DNA from 4 places in the Enterobacter cloacae complex sp. HYC042_NIDB genome. Region 1 is predicted to be linked to each of the others. Evidence: predicted binding sites of a transcription regulator. Region 1 holds the regulator's gene; each other region holds the start of a gene.

What was found. The regulator LexA, encoded in region 1, represses DNA repair genes until DNA is damaged. The targets are predictions, from matches to a motif close to TNCTGTATGTACATACAGNA.
Region 2: mutH (DNA mismatch repair endonuclease MutH) is a predicted target of LexA. The motif match lies at 1,487-1,506, and genes of this name have one in related genera.
Region 3: umuD (translesion error-prone DNA polymerase V autoproteolytic subunit) is a predicted target of LexA. The motif match lies at 1,599-1,618, and genes of this name have one in related genera.
Region 4: metR (HTH-type transcriptional regulator MetR) is a predicted target of LexA. The motif match lies at 873-892, and genes of this name have one in related genera.

Annotation. Positions count from the first base shown of each region.
Region 1 is NZ_CP109650.1:509,531-514,133, reverse strand. It holds gene OKF39_RS02430 (cupin domain-containing protein) at 1-279, opposite strand, end outside; gene zur (zinc uptake transcriptional repressor Zur) at 395-907, shown strand; gene OKF39_RS02420 (CsbD family protein) at 956-1,165, opposite strand; gene dinF (MATE family efflux transporter DinF) at 1,286-2,623, opposite strand; gene lexA (transcriptional repressor LexA) at 2,687-3,295, opposite strand; gene OKF39_RS02405 (diacylglycerol kinase) at 3,404-3,772, opposite strand; gene plsB (glycerol-3-phosphate 1-O-acyltransferase PlsB) at 3,927-4,603, shown strand, end outside.
Region 2 is NZ_CP109650.1:4,001,204-4,005,806, forward strand. It holds gene ptsP (phosphoenolpyruvate--protein phosphotransferase) at 1-509, opposite strand, end outside; gene rppH (RNA pyrophosphohydrolase) at 522-1,052, opposite strand; gene mutH (DNA mismatch repair endonuclease MutH) at 1,736-2,428, shown strand; gene OKF39_RS19115 (YgdI/YgdR family lipoprotein) at 2,557-2,775, shown strand; gene OKF39_RS19120 (NADP(H)-dependent aldo-keto reductase) at 2,907-3,947, shown strand; gene lplT (lysophospholipid transporter LplT) at 3,993-4,603, opposite strand, start outside.
Region 3 is NZ_CP109650.1:2,299,038-2,303,640, reverse strand. It holds gene umuC (translesion error-prone DNA polymerase V subunit UmuC) at 1-1,161, opposite strand, end outside; gene umuD (translesion error-prone DNA polymerase V autoproteolytic subunit) at 1,145-1,579, opposite strand; gene OKF39_RS11070 (hypothetical protein) at 1,890-2,090, shown strand; gene OKF39_RS11065 (aldo/keto reductase family oxidoreductase) at 2,137-3,003, opposite strand; gene tcp (methyl-accepting chemotaxis citrate transducer) at 3,147-4,603, shown strand, end outside.
Region 4 is NZ_CP109650.1:4,683,349-4,687,951, reverse strand. It holds gene metR (HTH-type transcriptional regulator MetR) at 1-841, opposite strand, end outside; gene metE (5-methyltetrahydropteroyltriglutamate--homocysteine S-methyltransferase) at 957-3,218, shown strand; gene OKF39_RS22430 (dienelactone hydrolase family protein) at 3,262-4,068, opposite strand; gene udp (uridine phosphorylase) at 4,324-4,603, shown strand, end outside.

The DNA of each region.
Region 1 (4,603 bases):
CACGCTGTCTCCGGGTTCGAGTTTCCACAAATAGCCATTAATCCAGGCTTCAGGATAGCCCTCAAGCACGTAGATAAACTCTTCTTCGTCACTTTCCGCATGGGGATAGGACGTCCGACGCCCCGGCGGTAAACGTTCATGATGAATGCCTATACGCCTGAGGCCCAGGCTGCGCGCCAGCGGCGATCCGATGGAAAAAAGCTCGTTACTGTCGGGGTAGGTGGCGTCATCTGGCCCTTCTACGTCGCGCCAGTGCTTGATACAGTCTGGTTTTTTCATTGTTACATTCCCGGTTTGCGATGCGTCAGGTATAGCACAGCCTGGCGGATATCGGTGTTTTTGCCAGAACATGATAAAGTGAGGGTTTTATCTCCCAGAACATCCGAGGTGCTAAATGGATAAGTCCACAAAAGAGCTGTTAGCGCAGGCCGAAAAGCTGTGCGCGCAACGCAATGTGCGCCTGACCCCGCAGCGCCTTGAAGTCTTGCGCCTGATGAGCCTGCAACAGGGGGCGATCAGCGCCTACGATCTGCTCGACCTGCTCCGCGAAAGCGAGCCGCAGGCTAAACCGCCCACGGTGTATCGCGCGCTGGATTTCCTGCTGGAACAAGGGTTTGTGCATAAAGTCGAATCCACAAACAGCTATGTCCTGTGCCATCTTTTCGATCAGCCAACGCATACATCGGCCATGTTTATCTGCGATCGTTGCGGCGTAGTGAAAGAAGAGGGAGCGGAAGGCGTAGAGGACATTATGCACACGCTGGCGGCAAAAATGGGTTTTGCCCTGCGTCATAACGTGATTGAAGCGCACGGGCTGTGTTCTGCATGCGTTGAGGTGGAAGCCTGTCGACATCAGGATGCGTGTCAGCACGACCACTCAATTCTGATAAAGAAAAAGCCGCGTTAGCAGCAAAAGAAAGGCGGCTCTTAAGCCGCCTCTGTGGGTTATTCAGCGTTACCAGCGGTAATCGTTACGGGTTTCCCAGTCTTTGACTTCATTTTCCGCCTGGTCTTTCTCGTAGCCGTAACGTTCCTGAATTTTACCGACAAGCTGATCGCGCTTGCCTTCAATGACGGTCATATCGTCATCAGTCAGTTTACCCCACTGTTCTTTCGCTTTACCTTTGAACTGCTTCCAGTTGCCGCCGATTTCGTCTTTATTCATCATCGTGTCCTCTTAGTTAAGCGTCGGGTCGTAACGTCCGTTACGTTCTTTTCTGCTGGACGTGATAATAATAATAGTTGAGGATTCGGCAGTTGATTTCATATTCGGAATCTTTAACCGTCACGATATATCGTGACGGGAAGGAAGCCAGGTATTATTTTGCCAGTGGCGATGCCAGATAAAGGCAAGCGAGAGGCCGCGCAGGGAGAGAAAGACCGCAAGCGCCAGCCACAAACCGTGATTATCCAGCCACGGAAGCGTCAGCAGCGTCAAACCAAACCCCGCCGCCGCAACCGCCATACTGTTGCGCATTTCCGCTCCGCGCGTCGCACCGATAAACATGCCGTCCAGCAGATAACACCACACCCCCACCACCGGCAAGATCACCTGCCAGACGATGTAGTGGTCCGCCAGTTCACGTAAAGCCGGGATCGAAGTGAGTAATGCAATAATGTCACGGCCAAAACAGGCATAAATGAGTGCAAACGCCAGTGCCACCAGTCCCGCTTGTCGACAGGCTGCCCGCCAGACATCCCTAAGCTGGCCACTTTCCCGCGCGCCGTACGCCTGCCCGGAATGCGCCTCAACGGCGTAGGCGAAGCCGTCCAGCGCGTAGGCGGTAAACGTCAGCAATGTCATCAGGACCGCATTCACCGCGACGATCTCAGGCCCAAGACGGGCACCAAAAACCGTCAATGCGCCAAAACAGAGTTGTAGCAGAAGCGAGCGCAGCATGATGTCACGGTTGAGCGCCAGCAGTTTACGGATATTGCCGCGCCATGCGGTTTTCAGCATTACGAGGGATATCCCGCGCAGGGCCATCACGCGCCAGACCATCCACAGCCCAATGAGTAAGGTTCCGTATTCGGCAATCGCCGTCGCCAGTGCCGCACCGCGCACGTCCATATGCAGGCCCATCACCAGCCAGAGATCGAGCACAATGTTGAGAAGGTTTCCCACGACCAGCAAAATCACTGGCGCACGGGCGTATTGCACACCCAGTAACCAACCCAGCAGAACCAGGTTTGCCAGCGAAGCGGGCGCGCTGAGCCAGCGGATTTCCAGGAAGCGACGCGCCTGCTCCAGTACCGCCTCGCTGCCACCAACAACATGGAGCGCAAGGTCTATCAGGGGCGTGCGCAGTAAAACAATGAGTACCCCCGCGCCAAGCGCCAGGATCAGCGGCTGCACCAGCGCACGCGCCAGACGTAACGGATCTTTCGCACCATACGCCTGTGCCGTGAGCCCGGTAGTACTCATACGCAAAAAGAGCAGCAGCATAAACAGAAAGCTGGTTGCCGTCGCGCCAATCGCCACGCCGCCAAGATAAACAGGGGAATCGAGATGACCAATAACGGCCGTATCGACCAGACCCAGCAAGGGCACGGTGATATTGGAGAAAATCATCGGCAGGGCAAGACGCCACAATGCCTTATCAGATGCCGTCAGCAGTGACATGAGAGATACCGGGAAGGGTAAATGAAGCAGGCTACAGCGGAAGCGTAGCCTGTCAGGAAGAGATTACAGCCATTCGCCGTTACGAATCACGCCAACAGCCAGACCTTCAATAGAGAAGCTCTGTTCGCGCAGGTCGACCACAATCGGGGTGAACTCGTTGTTTTCGGGCAACAACTGAACGGTGTTACCCTGTTTTTTCAGGCGCTTAACGGTCACTTCATCATCAATGCGCGCAACCACCACCTGGCCGTTTCGCACATCCTGCGTTTTGTGAACGGCCAGAAGGTCGCCATCAAGAATGCCGATGTCTTTCATCGACATCCCGCTAACGCGCAGCAGAAAATCAGCGCTCGGCTTGAACATACCAGGATCGACCTGGTAGTGACCTTCAATATGCTGTTGTGCCAGCAGCGGTTCACCTGCGGCAACGCGGCCTATCAGCGGAATGCCCGTCTCTTCTTCCACCAGCAGGCGGATACCACGCGACGCGCCTGACACAATCTCAATCACACCCTTACGCGCCAGCGCTTTCAGGTGTTCCTCGGCAGCATTCGGAGAACGGAAACCCAGACGCTGCGCGATTTCCGCACGCGTGGGTGGCATACCCGTCTGGCCGATATGATCCCGAATGAGATCAAACACCTCTTGCTGCCTGGTCGTTAATGCTTTCATTCCGCCCCCTGGGTGTATATACAGTTATGCTGTGAGTATATACAGTCAAAGGCGATTTTGGAACCAAAAACTGCACAAAAAACCAGGGACTTAATTATTCCTCGAGCATCATCGGAAATGTGACCAAAGCAGCGTGCCCCAGGTAATGGCTGCGGTGATAATCGCCAGCAGGACAGCGGCGGAGCCCATATCTTTCGCACGGCCAGAGAGCTCGTGAAATTCAGAACCGATTCGATCGACCACGGCCTCAATAGCGCTATTGAGAATTTCCACTATCATCACCAGAAGTACGGAACCGATGAGAAGCACGCGGGTAATGGCATCTACATCAAGGAAACAGGCGATGATAACCGCGACGATAGCGGCGACACCTTCCTGGCGAAAAGCAGCTTCATTGCCCCACGCGGCACGGAAACCTTTCCATGAATAGCCGGCGGCTTTGATGATACGCGTCAACCCAGTGGTATTATTGGCCATTAAAAGAACCTTTTTTAAAAAAGAGCGTCAGTAACAGGAGCTGCAGCGCGTTTCGCTGCCGCCTGAAGTATGACGGGTAACAACAGAAATTTTGCGCGCTTTCTGTTATCCTTGCGCCGCAATTGCATTATTAACCAGAGGCTTTACATCGTTTATGTCCGGCTGGCCACGAATTTACTACAAATTACTTAATTTACCATTAAGCATACTGGTAAAAAGCAAGTCTATCCCAGCAGAACCCGCGCTGGAACTGGGGCTCGATACGTCGCGCCCTATTATGTACGTTTTGCCTTATAACTCTAAGGCAGACCTGCTAACGCTCCGTGCCCAGTGTCTGGCGCATGATTTACCCGATCCGCTTGAACCACTGGAAGTTGACGGCACTTTGCTGCCGCGCTACGTGTTCATTCACGGCGGGCCGCGCGTGTTTACCTATTACACGCCGAAAGAAGAGTCCATCAAGCTGTTCCACGACTATCTCGACCTGCACCGCAGCAATCCTGACCTGGATGTGCAGATGGTGCCGGTATCGGTGATGTTTGGTCGCCGTCCGGGCCGCGAAAAAGGCGAAGAGAACCCGCCGCTGCGCATGCTTAACGGCATCCAGAAGTTCTTCGCGGTCTCCTGGCTGGGACGCGACAGCTTTGTGCGCTTCTCCCCTTCCGTCTCCCTTCGCCGAATGGCGGACGAGCACGGCACTGACAAGATCATCGCGCAAAAACTGGCGCGCGTGGCACGTATGCACTTCGCCCGTCAGCGCCTGGCGGCCGTAGGGCCACGTCTTCCGGCGCGTCAGGACCTGTTCAACAAGCTGCTGGCCTCCAAAGCGAT
Region 2 (4,603 bases), 1.2 Mb from region 1:
CGCGTATGGCGGTACTGACCAAAGAGCGCAGCAAGCTGAGACTGAGAGAGGATCGCCGCCATCTGTGTCGCCAGCGTGACGAGGAAGGACTCTTCGCTTTCATCATACTGACGCAGCTCGCGCTGCTGGACGACCAGCACACCGAGTAGCTGACGACGCTGAATAATCGGCACACCCAGAAACGCGCGGAAGCGTTCTTCTTTTACGGAAGGGATGTATTTAAAGCTGGGGTGTTTTTGCGCGTCGGCAAGGTTGATAGGTTCAGCCAGCCGCCCAACCAGACCGACGATACCTTCATCAAATGCGAGCGTTACGGTGCGCCCCCGCGGCTTTTTCAAACCGCGGGTCGCCATCAGGTAATAGCAGCGCCGATCGTGGTCGGCCAGATACACCGAACAGACCTCGGTCTCCATCGCAAGACAGATGTCAGTGACCAAAATATTCAGCGCCTCGTTGAGGCGCGGAGCGCTGGCCACCTTCTCGACTATTTCTCGCAAGCGGGTGAGCATGATTTGCGTAGCTTAACCTCTTTTACGTCGCCAGGCAGGTGCGCTCTGCGGCTTAGGCGGGATCTCCTGAAGCTGCATCACCACACTTGCAAACTCTTTCATCACCCTACGGTAAACATCGCGCTTAAATGACACGACCTGACGAACAGGATACCAATAGCTCACCCAGCGCCAGCCATCGAACTCCGGCGTACTGCTGGTTTGCATATTGATGTCCGAATCGTTGCCCATCAACTGCAGAAGAAACCACTTCTGTTTCTGGCCGATACAAACCGGCTTTGTGTCCCAACGCACCAAACGTTTCGGTAACTTGTAACGCAACCAGTTGCGGGTCGAGGCAAGGATGCGAACATCTTTTCGGCTTAAACCGACCTCTTCAAAAAGCTCCCGGTACATCGCTTGTTCTGGGGACTCTCCCGGATTGATCCCGCCTTGCGGGAACTGCCAGGAGTGCTGACCATATCGACGGGCCCACATGACCTGGCCCTGACGATTACAAATTACTATTCCTACGTTCGGGCGGTAGCCATCGTCATCAATCACCGGACTACCCCAAACTAAACCTTATATATGAATGATTGTTTCACACTACAGTGAGGCGGTAAACCACTCTCTTACAGGCCTGCAACCTAATAACATTTGAATAACTCACAAATAAGCTCAGAGTTATAAACAGATGTGCGGTCTTGAGGGCAATTTTATTCACCTTTTCTGTGGATATAGTTGTGAAGAAGTGTCTGATTACCGATGAACAACCTGAAATGGCCTCTGCCCTCCCATTTCTCGCCTTCAACATAAAGCCATATTTTTCATTATTTTATATTCATATCGACAAACAAAATGCAGAATAGCGTGACGATCGTCACAGTAGGGATCGTCGTGCTGATGAAAGATCGAACAGCGTCGGTTTTATCCACAGATTGTGCCAATAAGTTAGGCACAATTTGTCTGAAATTTGGATTTTCGTCGCACGTCAAGGCTGTAAATTGAAACAGTAGTCAGGGTTATGCCCAGTTATCCCATTTTTCTGTGGATAACATGGTGTAAGATCCTGTTTATTGTCAGTGACCAGATTTGAACAACCCGTTTTGCGTCCCTGATGAAACCGTGAAAAATTCATAAAAAAACCTATAAATCATGCACATGGAATATTGGTACGGAAAAAGTTAAACTCTATCCACAGGGGACTGTTTCTTCGTTTATTTTTTAATCAAAAGGTTATCGTCATGCATCCGCTTTCACCCTTGCTCTCACCGCCTTCGAGCGAAAGCCAGTTGCTACAGCAGGCTCAGCGCCTTGCAGGCTTCTCGCTGGGCGAACTGGCGGCGATGGCAGGGCTACAGATCCCGAAGGATCTGAAACGAGATAAGGGCTGGATCGGCATGCTTCTGGAGCTGTGGCTGGGGGCAAGCGCCGGGAGCAAGCCAGAGCAAGATTTCGCGGCCCTTGGCGTAGAGTTAAAAACTATTCCTATCGACCGCCAGGGTCGGCCCCTGGAGACTACCTTTGTCTGCGTTGCGCCCTTAACCGGCAATACCGGCGTAACGTGGGAAACCAGCCACGTGCGCCATAAGCTGAATCGCGTGCTTTGGGTTCCGGTTGAAGGCGAACGGCAGATCCCGTTAGCTGAACGCCGCGTTGGCGCGCCGCTGCTCTGGAGCCCGGATGAAGAAGAGGAGCATCAGTTGCGCCTGGACTGGGAAGAACTGATGGACATGATTGTGCTCGGTCAGGTCGAGCGAATTACCGCCCGGCACGGAGAAGTGTTACAGCTGCGCCCGAAAGCGGCAAACAGCAAAGCGCTTACCGAGGCGATCGGCGCGATGGGCGAACCCATACTGACGCTGCCGCGCGGCTTTTATCTCAAAAAAAATTTCACCGGCGCGCTGCTTGCTCGTCATTTCTTACTTAAAACATAGTTTTTTACTTATTTTGCGAGCTCACAAACATAATCGCCTGGTTTTTAAGATTTTACCGCTTCACCCTGTTGCTATAACGGGTTAATACTACACTATGATTTGATACGAGCCAGATGAGGACGATAACGATGAAAAAATGGGCGGTGTTAATTTCAGCAGTCGGGTTGGCGTTTGCCGTTTCGGGCTGCAGCAGTGATTACGTCATGGCGACGAAAGACGGCCGGATGATCCTGACTGACGGTAAACCTGAAGTCGACGATGATACCGGTCTGGTCAGCTACCACGACCAGGCAGGCAATAAAATGCAGATCAATCGCGACGAAGTCTCGCAAATTATTGAGCGATAACAGTCGGAGGTCAGTAGCCTACTGGCCTTTTTGATTTTTTTCTTCCCCTTTTGCTTCCCCTCTGCCATGTTTATATTCCTTTGTCGGGAGGTTCCTGACGCGGTCTACATGTCTATTGAAGGAAGCCGGCTATGCATTATCACCGTATCCCCCACAGCGCTCTGGAGATAAGTCAACTGGGGTTGGGCACGATGACATTTGGTGAACAAAACAGCGAAGCCGATGCCCATGCACAACTCGATTATGCCGTCAGCCAGGGGATTAACCTGATTGATGTTGCAGAGATGTACCCTGTGCCTCCACGCCCTGAAACGCAGGGACTTACCGAAACCTATGTCGGTAACTGGCTGGCAAAACGCGGTAACCGTGAAAAGTTGGTTATCGCCTCGAAAGTGAGTGGCCCCGCGCGAAACAACGATGCCGGGATCCGCCCAAACCAGATCCTCGATCGCAAAAATATCCGCGCCGCGCTGGACGCGAGCCTGAAGCGCCTGCAAACCGACTATCTCGACCTTTACCAGGTCCACTGGCCGCAGCGTCCAACCAACTGTTTTGGCAAGCTCGGCTACAGCTGGAACGAGAGCGCCCCCGCCGTTACGCTGCTGGAAACGCTGGAGGCGCTGACCGAATGCCAGCGCGCGGGAAAAATCCGCTACATTGGCGTGTCCAACGAAACGGCCTTTGGCGTAATGCGCTATCTGCACCTGGCGGATAAACACGATCTGCCGCGCATCGTCACCATCCAGAACCCGTACAGCCTGCTTAACCGCAGCTACGAGGTGGGGCTGGCCGAAGTGACGCAATATGAGGAAGTGGAACTGCTCGCCTATTCATGCCTCGGTTTCGGCACCCTGACGGGGAAATACCTGAACGGTGCGAAACCGGCCGGGGCGCGTAATACCCTCTTTAGCCGCTTTACCCGCTACAGCGGCGAGCAGACGCAAAAAGCCGTTGCTGCCTATGTGGATATCGCGAAGCGCCACGGCCTGGATCCGGCGCAGATGGCGCTGGCCTTCGTGCGCCGTCAGCCGTTTGTTGCCAGTACCCTGCTTGGCGCGACGACCATGGAACAGCTGAAAACTAACATTGAGAGTTTCCATCTGAACCTGAGTGAAGAGGTGCTAGCGGAGATTGAAGCGGTGCATCAGGTTTATACCTATCCTGCGCCGTAGCTGATGCTTTTGCCGGGTAAGGCGAAGCCGCCACCCGGCTACTTATTAACGGCGACGCTGCCAGATCCACAATCCCGCAATCGCCGCCGCGAACAGCCCACCAAATCCAACGCCAATCGCCACCACCGGGACACCCACTTTTACCGCCAGCGAGTAGAGCCCCAGCATTAACAGCATGGCCAGGTTTTCACCGAGATTTTGAACCGCAATGGCATTCCCCGCCCCGACGGTCTGCTTGCCACGCTCCTGGAGTAACGCATTCAGCGGTACCACAAAGAAGCCCCCCAGAATACCAATCAGGATCAACAGAGCATAAGCGGGCAATAACGCATGTTGCAGCGAGAAAATAAGCACCACGAGGCCAATCAGGATCCCCGCTGGCATGCAGCGTGCGACCGTTTCAAGCGTCACCAGCTTCGCCGCCGCGCCCGCCCCAGCCACAATGCCGATCGCCACCATCGCATTAAGATAGGTCGGCGTCGCATTGTCCGTAATCCCCAGCGCCACCGGTACCCACAGAACCAGCAGGAAGCGCAGCGTGACGCCCGCCCCCCAGAACATACTGGTTCCCATCAGGGAGAAACGCGTTTCCCCGTTACGCCAGAGCACGCGGCACGCGTTAAAGAAACTGCCGGTCATTGGTTTAAAGCGCCAGG
Region 3 (4,603 bases), 1.8 Mb from region 1:
TATTTTCCCTTTGCCGGAATGATTTAAGCTGTCGATGGTTTCCATCAGCGCGGCGCTGTTGGCGCTCGGGCGGTTATCGTCAAACAAATTCAGCTGGGCAACGCCGCTGCTGAAAAAGTCTGCCAGCATCACCCCCGCTTTCATATAGCGATATCCGTCAAGCCAGATACGCCCCAGCGCCTCAGTGGCGGCACGGATGATATCGCGCGAATCATTGGTGGGCGTCATCAGGGTGACGGAAGCCTGATTGCCGTAATAAATTTCGTTGTCCGCGTGTGGGCTGGTGCGCACAAACACGCTGATAAAGCGGCAATACTGATGCTCGCCACGCAGTTTTTCCGCAGCACGTTCTGCATAGGCGCAAATGGCCTGATGCATCTCCTCGTACTGCGTAATACGGTGTCCAAACGAACGACTACAGATAATTTGCTGCTTCGTAGGAGTAAACTCTTCCAGATCGAGGCAGGGCTCACCTCGAAGCTCGCGCGCCGTGCGCTCCATTACCACGTTAAAATGTTTGCGGATGACCCAGGATGACGCTTCCGCCAGCTCCAGCGCCGTGGTTATCCCCATCGCGTTAAGCTTTTTCGTGATACGTCGTCCTACGCCCCACACCTCCTCCACCGGAACCTTTGCCAGCAGCTTACGCTGCCGTCCACGATCCGAGAGATCGACCACGCCACCGGTGGCTGACCACCGCTTCGCCGCATAGTTGGCCAGCTTCGCCAGCGTTTTAGTCGGCGCAATCCCGACGCCCACACTTAAGCCTGTGTTTTTAAAGACCTGCGTACGCATCTGATGACCGAATGCTTCCAGCGAGATGCAGTTGCTGACACCCGAAACGTTCACAAATGCTTCATCGATGGAGTAGATCTCAATGGCCGGCGCGAGATCGGTCAGCGTCTGCATCACCCGGCTGCTGAGATCGGCATACAGCGCATAGTTGGAGCTAAAGACGTAAACCCGCGACGGATACCCCTTCTCTTTGAATTTAAAATAGGGCTCCCCCATTTTTATGCCGAACTGCTTTGCCTCCCGCGACAGCGAAATAATACAGCCGTCGTTATTGGACACCACCACGATGGGCTTACCCACCAGATCGGGGCGAAACACCCTCTCGCAGGAGGCATAGAAGCTATTCACATCAACCAGCGCGAACATGTTTATGCGTTTTGAGCGTATGAGTGACGACACCGAAGATTTGCAGCTCCTCTTCGGACTGAAAGGCGATCGGCTGATAGCGGGCATTACGCGGCAGCAGCCGCAGAACCGGGCGGGTCTGTAGCTCTTTCACCGTAAACTCGCCGCCGACCGACGCCACAACAATGTCCCCGTGCTCGGCATTTAACGAGCGGTCTACCACCAGCAGATCGCCGTCGCTAATCCCTGCGCCGATCATGGAGTCCCCGCTCACTTTGATAAAGTAGGTCGCACTGGGGTGCCTGACCGCCAGCCGGTTAAGATCGAGACGATCCTCCACATAATCCTGCGCAGGGCTTGGAAAGCCACAGGCAACACGCTCAAGATATAAAGGTAATTCAATAAGTTGCTTTGGATGATAAGAAAAGAGAGTGTCCATAAATGCCTTTCCCGCCAGATACTGTATATAAACACAGTATTACGGATTACGGCACAGGATCAAGGTCATTTCCGACAAAGACCGCAAACACGTTGAAGTTTGAGCGGATTTAATTTAGCAACCTCTCCTGCTGGCGATCGCAGATGGGCCAACCAAAAGTCATAAAAAAGTCATTAGAAAACACTTTAAAATCACTTCATGTGAAAAAAAGATCACTAAATCACTATACAAACACTATCTATTGACTTATATATCAGAATAACGCATATTTTAGGGCACGAATTATCAAGACTTTTGGAGGACGTTTTCTATGCCAGCCCGTGACTATCCCGACAAGCGAGTTGCCCGCGGTTTAGCAAAGGAGGCCGATCTCAGGATGTTGAGCGCCCGCATTGAGCCTGACCTGATGGAATACATCAGAATCACCGCCTTTGAGACGCGAAAAAGCAAGCAGGAAATTGTGGCAGAAGCGTTAGCGCTTCACAGACAGAAAAGTCAATGCGGAGTCTGAGCAGGCAAAGCCTGGAAGTGTCCTTCCGGCTTTGCCCATGCTGTGATTAACCCATCAGCGCATTCAGTTTTTCAAGTGCTTCAGGCGGCAATTGCACCTCTCCCGCCGCGAGGTTTTGCCGCAGATGCGCCACGGATGACGTGCCGGGGATCAGCAGGATGTTCGGCGACCGTTGCAGCAGCCATGCCAGCGCAACCTGCATCGCCGTTGCGCCCAGGGAATCCGCGACGGCCTGCAGGCCGGTGGACTGCAGTGGCGTGAAGCCTCCCAACGGGAAGAACGGCACATACGCAATCCCCTGCTGCGCCAGTAAATCCACCAGCGCATCGTCGCCGCGGTTCACAATGTTGTACATGTTCTGCACGCAGACGACCTGCACCATCTTCCGCGCTTCCGCCACCTGCGTGGCCGTGACGTTGCTCAGGCCAATGTGGCGTACCAGCCCCTGCTGCTGTAATTCTGCGAGGGTGGAAAGCGGTTCAGCAATCGATCCTTCTGCCGGGCCGTGTGCGCTAAACATGATCCGCAGGTTCACCACGTCCAGCACATCCAGCTTCAGGTTGCGCAGGTTGTCATGCACCGCCTGGGTCAGCTCCTGCGCGGAAAAGGCCGGCAGCCAGGCCCCTTTGTCATCGCGACGGGCACCGATCTTGGTGACGAGGGTGAGATCGTCCCGGTAAGGATGAAGCGCCTCGCGGATCAGCTGGTTCGTCACATGCGGGCCGTAAAAATCGCTGGTATCGATATGATTCACACCCGCCGCCACGGCTTCGCGCAGCACGTCCAGCGCGGCCTGTTTATCCTTCGGCGGGCCAAATACGCCCGGCCCGGCAAGCTGCATTGCCCCGTAGCCCAGTCGTTTAACCGTTCGCGTTCCGAGCGCGTACGTCCCGCTTTTATCAATGCTGCTCATGTTAACCTTCCTCATAAAATGATCCGGATTTACAACAGGTTCCTGACCGAAGCCCTAAGTTAAGCGCGAGTTAAATTAAAGTTTAAATTCTATACGACGATAGTATGGGTGTACCTCTGCATCTTTTCTAACGGACGACCGCTATGCTGAAAAATCTGCACGTGATTACCGGAATTATCTTTGCCCTCACCATATTCTGTCTGCTGCAAGTTGTCACGGGAGGGTTGTTCTACTCTGCCGTCAGCAACGATCGCCATAACTTCCAGAACTCCGGCGTGCTGAATGCCCAGCAGGAAAGCCTGAGCGACAGCGTGAACACGCTGGTGAAAACGCGCGTTACCGTCACTCGCGTGGCAATCCGCTACCTGAAGAACCAGCGCGACCCGGCATCCCTTGCCGCGATTAACAAACTGCTCGGCACCGCAGGCGACTCGCTGGCTAAAGCTGAAGCCTATAACAAAGAATGGCAGAAAATGCCGCAGGTTAACGGCCAGAATGCGGCGTTAACCGACGAGATGCAGAAGTCATGGAATCAGATGCACGAGGTGATGCGTTTGTCGATTGAGTATCTGCGTGCCGACAACTACCAGGCCTATGGCGATCTGGACGCTCAGCAGGCCCAGGACGACATGGAAGCGGTCTATAACCGCTGGCGCGCCGAGAACAACACGCTGCTGAAGGCGGCAACCGAAGAGAACCAAAGCAGCTTCACGCAGATGCAGTGGACGCTGGCAGCCATTTTCCTGGCCGTTATCGCCGTGCTGGTGGTGATCTGGCAGGGTTTACAGCACCTGCTGTTAAAACCGCTCAACGCCATCATGAACCATATTCGCGCCATTGCGGGAGGCGATCTGACGCAGGATATCACCCTCTCTGGCCGCAATGAGATGGGTCAGCTGGCGGCTGGCCTGCACGAGATGCAGCAGTCGCTGGTGACGACCGTCAGCGCCGTACGCGGCAGCACCGACTCCATCTACACCGGCGCGGGTGAAATTGCCGCAGGGAGCAACGATCTCTCTGCCCGCACCGAAGAGCAGGCCTCCTCGCTCGAAGAGACAGCCGCCAGCATGGAAGAGCTGACCGCAACGGTTAAACAGAACTCCGATAACGCCCGTCAGGCGACGCTGCTGGCGAAGAATGCCTCTGAAACAGCGGCTCGCGGCGGCCACGTCGTGGATAACGTGGTGCGCACCATGAACGAAATTGCCGACAGTTCGCAGCAAATCGCTCATATTACCGGCGTGATTGACAGCATTGCATTCCAGACCAACATTCTGGCGCTTAACGCCGCGGTGGAAGCCGCACGCGCAGGCGAGCAAGGCCGCGGGTTTGCGGTTGTCGCCGGTGAAGTTCGTACGCTGGCCAGCCGCAGCGCGCAGGCGGCGAAAGAGATCAAAGGGCTTATTGAGAACTCCGTCAGCCGGGTGAACACCGGTTCTGAGCAGGTCAGCGAAGCGGGCGCGACCATGAAGGAGATTGTCGCCGCCGTCACCCGCGTCACCGATATCATGGGCGAGATTTCGTCCGCATCGGATGAACAGAGCCGCGGAATTGAGCAGGTGAGCCTGGCCGTGTCGCAGATGGACAGCGTAACGCAGCA
Region 4 (4,603 bases), 550 kb from region 1:
ACGCCTCCGTAACCGGCTGACGCTGCTCGCCATCGCGCACGGCGGCGTACAATCGGCTCCACAGTCCTTCCCCCAGGGTTTTGGTGACCACCAGACCCTGGCGTTCAAAGCTCTCCACCACCCAGTGCGGCAGCGCCGCGATACCCATGCTGGCCGCCACCATTTGGATCAGCAGCAGGGTGTTATCCACGCTTTTCAGCTGCGGGCTGATGCCTGCCGGCTGCAGGAAATGACGCCAGATATCCAGGCGGCTGCGCTGAACCGGGTAAATCAGCAGCGTTTCTGTCGCCAGATCTTCCGGCGTAATGCGCGTTTTGGCCGCCAGCGGATGGTCCGGCGCCAGCACCAGACGCACCTCAAAATCGAACATCGGCGAATAGTGCAGGCCGCTGCGCGGCAGGATGTCGGACGTCATCACCAGATCCAGCTCGCCCTGCTGGAGCGAGGGCTGCGGGTCGAACGTCACGCCGGATTTAAAGTCCATCTCCACCTGCGGCCACTTCTGGCGAAAGTTCTCAAGCGCGGGGGTCAGCCACTGAATACAGCTGTGGCACTCAATGGCGATCCGCAGTTTGGTCTGCTGCGGCTCGTTACACGCCTGCAGCGCACTGGCGATCTGCGGCAGTACCTGATTCGCCAGTTGAAGAAGAATTTCACCCTGCGGCGTAAAGCGCAAAGGCTGGCTCTTACGCACAAAAAGACGAAATCCGAGGCGTTGTTCCAGATCGCTGAACTGGTGAGAAAGGGCGGACTGGGTCTGGTGCAGCGTGGCCGCCGCCGCCGCGAGCGAACCGCAGTTCCGCAACGCTTGTAGCGTTTTCAGGTGTTTAATCTCGATCATGAAAGTCCTTCACTCCGCCATGAACATTTTGCGCTTGAGGAATATACAGTACCTGCCAATTATAGATGTGTAAACATCTGGACGTCTAAATAACAAATTTCACAAGGGGCATACCATGACAATCCGCACTCACACTCTCGGTTTTCCTCGCGTTGGCCTGCGTCGCGAGCTGAAAAAAACGCAAGAAAGCTACTGGGCGGGCAACGCCACCCGTGAAGAACTCCTGGCGGTGGGGCGGGAGCTGCGCGCCCGTCACTGGGATCAGCAAAAACAGGCGGGTATTGACCTGCTGCCGGTGGGCGATTTCGCCTGGTACGACCATGTTCTGACGACCAGCCTGCTGCTGGGCAACGTGCCGGCTCGTCATCAGAACAAAGATGGATCGGTGGATATCGACACCCTGTTCCGCATCGGCCGTGGCCGCGCGCCAACGGGTGAGCCAGCGGCAGCGGCGGAAATGACCAAGTGGTTTAACACCAACTATCACTATATGGTGCCGGAGTTCGTCAAAGGTCAGCAGTTTACGCTGACCTGGACGCAGCTTCTGGACGAAGTGGATGAAGCGCTGGCGCTGGGCCACCAGGTGAAGCCCGTATTGCTGGGGCCGGTAACCTACCTGTGGCTGGGTAAAGTGAAGGGCGAACAATTTGACCGCCTCAGCCTGCTGAACGATATTCTGCCGGTCTATAAGCTGGTGCTGATTGAGCTGGGCAAGCGCGGCATTCAGTGGGTGCAAATCGACGAACCCGCGCTGGTGCTGGAGCTGCCGCAGGAGTGGCTCGATGCCTTCAAACCGGCGTATGACGCGCTCACCGGACAGGTGAAGCTGCTGCTGACCACCTATTTCGAGGGCGTGACGCCGAACCTCGACACTATCACCGCGCTGCCGGTTCAGGGCCTGCACGTTGACCTGGTTCACGGTAAGGACGATGTCGCAGAGCTGCACGAGCGCCTGCCTGAGGAGTGGTTGCTCTCCGCCGGTCTGGTCAACGGCCGTAACGTCTGGCGCGCCGATCTGAGCGAGAAATACGCCCAAATTAAAGACATCGTCGGTAAACGCGAGCTGTGGGTGGCTTCATCCTGCTCGCTGCTGCACAGTCCGATCGATCTGAGCGTGGAGACCCGTCTCGACCCTGAAGTGAAGAGCTGGTTTGCCTTCGCCCTGCAAAAATGTGAAGAGCTGGCACTGCTGCGCGACGCGCTCAACAGCGGCGATACGGCGGCGATTACCGACTGGAGCGCACCGATTCAGGCGCGTCGTCACTCGGCTCGCGTGCACAACCCGGCGGTGGAAAAACGTCTGGCGGCCATAACCGCCCGGGACAGCCAGCGTCAGAGCCCGTACGAGGTACGTGCCGAAGCCCAGCGCGCCCGCTTCAATCTTCCCGCGTGGCCGACCACGACCATCGGTTCATTCCCGCAAACTACCGAGATCCGCGGCCTGCGTCTGGACTTCAAAAAGGGCAATCTGGACGCGAATCATTACCGCACCGGCATTGCGGAACACATCAAGCAGGCGATTATCGAGCAGGAACGCCTCGGGCTGGACGTGCTGGTACACGGCGAAGCCGAGCGTAACGACATGGTGGAATACTTCGGTGAACACCTGGACGGCTTCGTCTTTACCCAGAACGGCTGGGTGCAGAGCTACGGCTCCCGCTGCGTGAAGCCGCCGGTGGTCATTGGCGACGTCAGCCGCCCGGAACCGATCACGGTGGAGTGGGCGAAGTACGCCCAGTCCCTGACCGACAAGCCGGTAAAAGGCATGCTGACCGGCCCGGTGACCATTCTCTGCTGGTCGTTCCCGCGCGAAGACGTGACCCGTGAAACCATCGCCAAACAGATCGCCCTGGCGCTGCGTGATGAAGTGGCGGATCTGGAGGCGGCGGGGATTGGCATCATCCAGATTGACGAACCGGCGCTGCGCGAAGGTTTGCCGCTGCGCCGCAGCGACTGGGATGCTTACCTGCAGTGGGGCGTGGAAGCATTCCGCATCAACGCCGCAGTGGCGAAGGACGACACCCAGATCCACACCCATATGTGTTACTGCGAATTTAACGACATCATGGATTCTATTGCCGCGCTGGATGCAGACGTGATCACCATCGAGACCTCGCGTTCAGACATGGAGCTGCTGGAGTCGTTTGAAGAGTTCGACTACCCGAACGAAATTGGGCCGGGCGTATATGACATTCACTCCCCGAACGTGCCGAGCGTGGAGTGGATTGAAGTGCTGCTGAGGAAAGCTGCCCAGCGTATCCCGGCAGAACGCCTGTGGGTAAACCCGGACTGCGGCCTGAAAACCCGCGGCTGGCCGGAGACGCGTGCGGCGCTCGCCAACATGGTGAAGGCGGCGCAGAACTTACGTCAGGCTTGATGACGCGCAGGCCCGGTAAGGCGCAGCCGCCACCGGGCTTTTTTTATGCTTTCTTCCCACCGTACTGGCTAAACCATGACAGCATTCTCTGCCAGCCATCTTTCGCGGATTCCGCGTGATAGCTCGGACGATAATCGGCATTAAACGCGTGTCCGGCATCGGGATACACCACGATTTCGGCCTTCGCGTTCGCCGCCCGCAGCGCGTGGCGCATCGTCTCGACGGTATCAAGCGGAATGCCGGTATCCTGGCCGCCATACAGCCCTAACACCGGCGCATTGAGATCGGTAGCGATATCAACCGGATGCTTCGGTGAGTTAAGCGTCTTTTCGCCCACCAGTTTGCCGTACCAGGCAACGGCGGCTTTCAGCTGCGGGTTATGCGCGGCATACAGCCAGCTAATGCGTCCACCCCAGCAGAAACCGGTGACCATTAAGCGGTGCGGGTCGCCGCCGTTGCGCGCCGCCCAGCTGGCGACGTGGTCTAGGTCTGCCAGCACCTGTGCGTCCGGCACTTTGCTGACCAGGTTGCTGAACAGCGTCGGGATATCACTGTAGTCATTCGGATCGCCCTGACGGAAGTAGAGCTCTGGCGCAACGGCCAGATAACCCTCCAGCGCCAGGCGGCGGCAGAGGTCGCGAATATGTTCGTGAACGCCGAAAATCTCCTGAACCACAATCACGATGGGCAGCGGGCCGTCTGCTGACTTTGGCCGCGCGTGATATGCAGGCATATTTTCCCCCTGAGAGGGGATGGAGGTCTCGCCTGCAGTAATGGCCTCTTCTGAGGTTGAGACGATGGTTGAAGCATGCGGAGCCGCAGCAGGTGCAAATCCGGTTTTTTCAGTCATGGCATTCTCCGTACCAATGAGTTAGCGCAAAGGTAAATATAGACACCAGGTTAACAACTCACAGTGCCTTAAACGGTCTATCTTTTGTGCAGCACCCGACGATATAACTTGTTAATGTGATGTGAATCACTTTTTGATGGAAATTCAATGCAATCATTTTCATTCATGGTGAGATGCGTCACGAAATTATGCTTACCGCTTCTGTAAAGTACCGTTTTACTTCTTCTGACTAACCGACCCACAGAGGAGTCACCTATGTCTAAGTCTGATGTTTTTCATCTCGGCCTCACTAAAAACGATTTACAAGGGGCTACGCTCGCTATCGTCCCTGGCGACCCAGAGCGTGTGGAAAAGATCGCCGCGCTGATGGATAAGCCGGTCAAGCTGGCTGCCCATCGTGAATTCACCACCTGGCGCGCAGAGCTGGATGGCAAAGCGGTGATTGTGTGCTCTACCGGTATCGGTGGCCCGTCTACCTCTATCGCCGTGGAAGAGCTGGCGCAGCTGGGCATTCGTACTTTCCTGCGTATCGGCA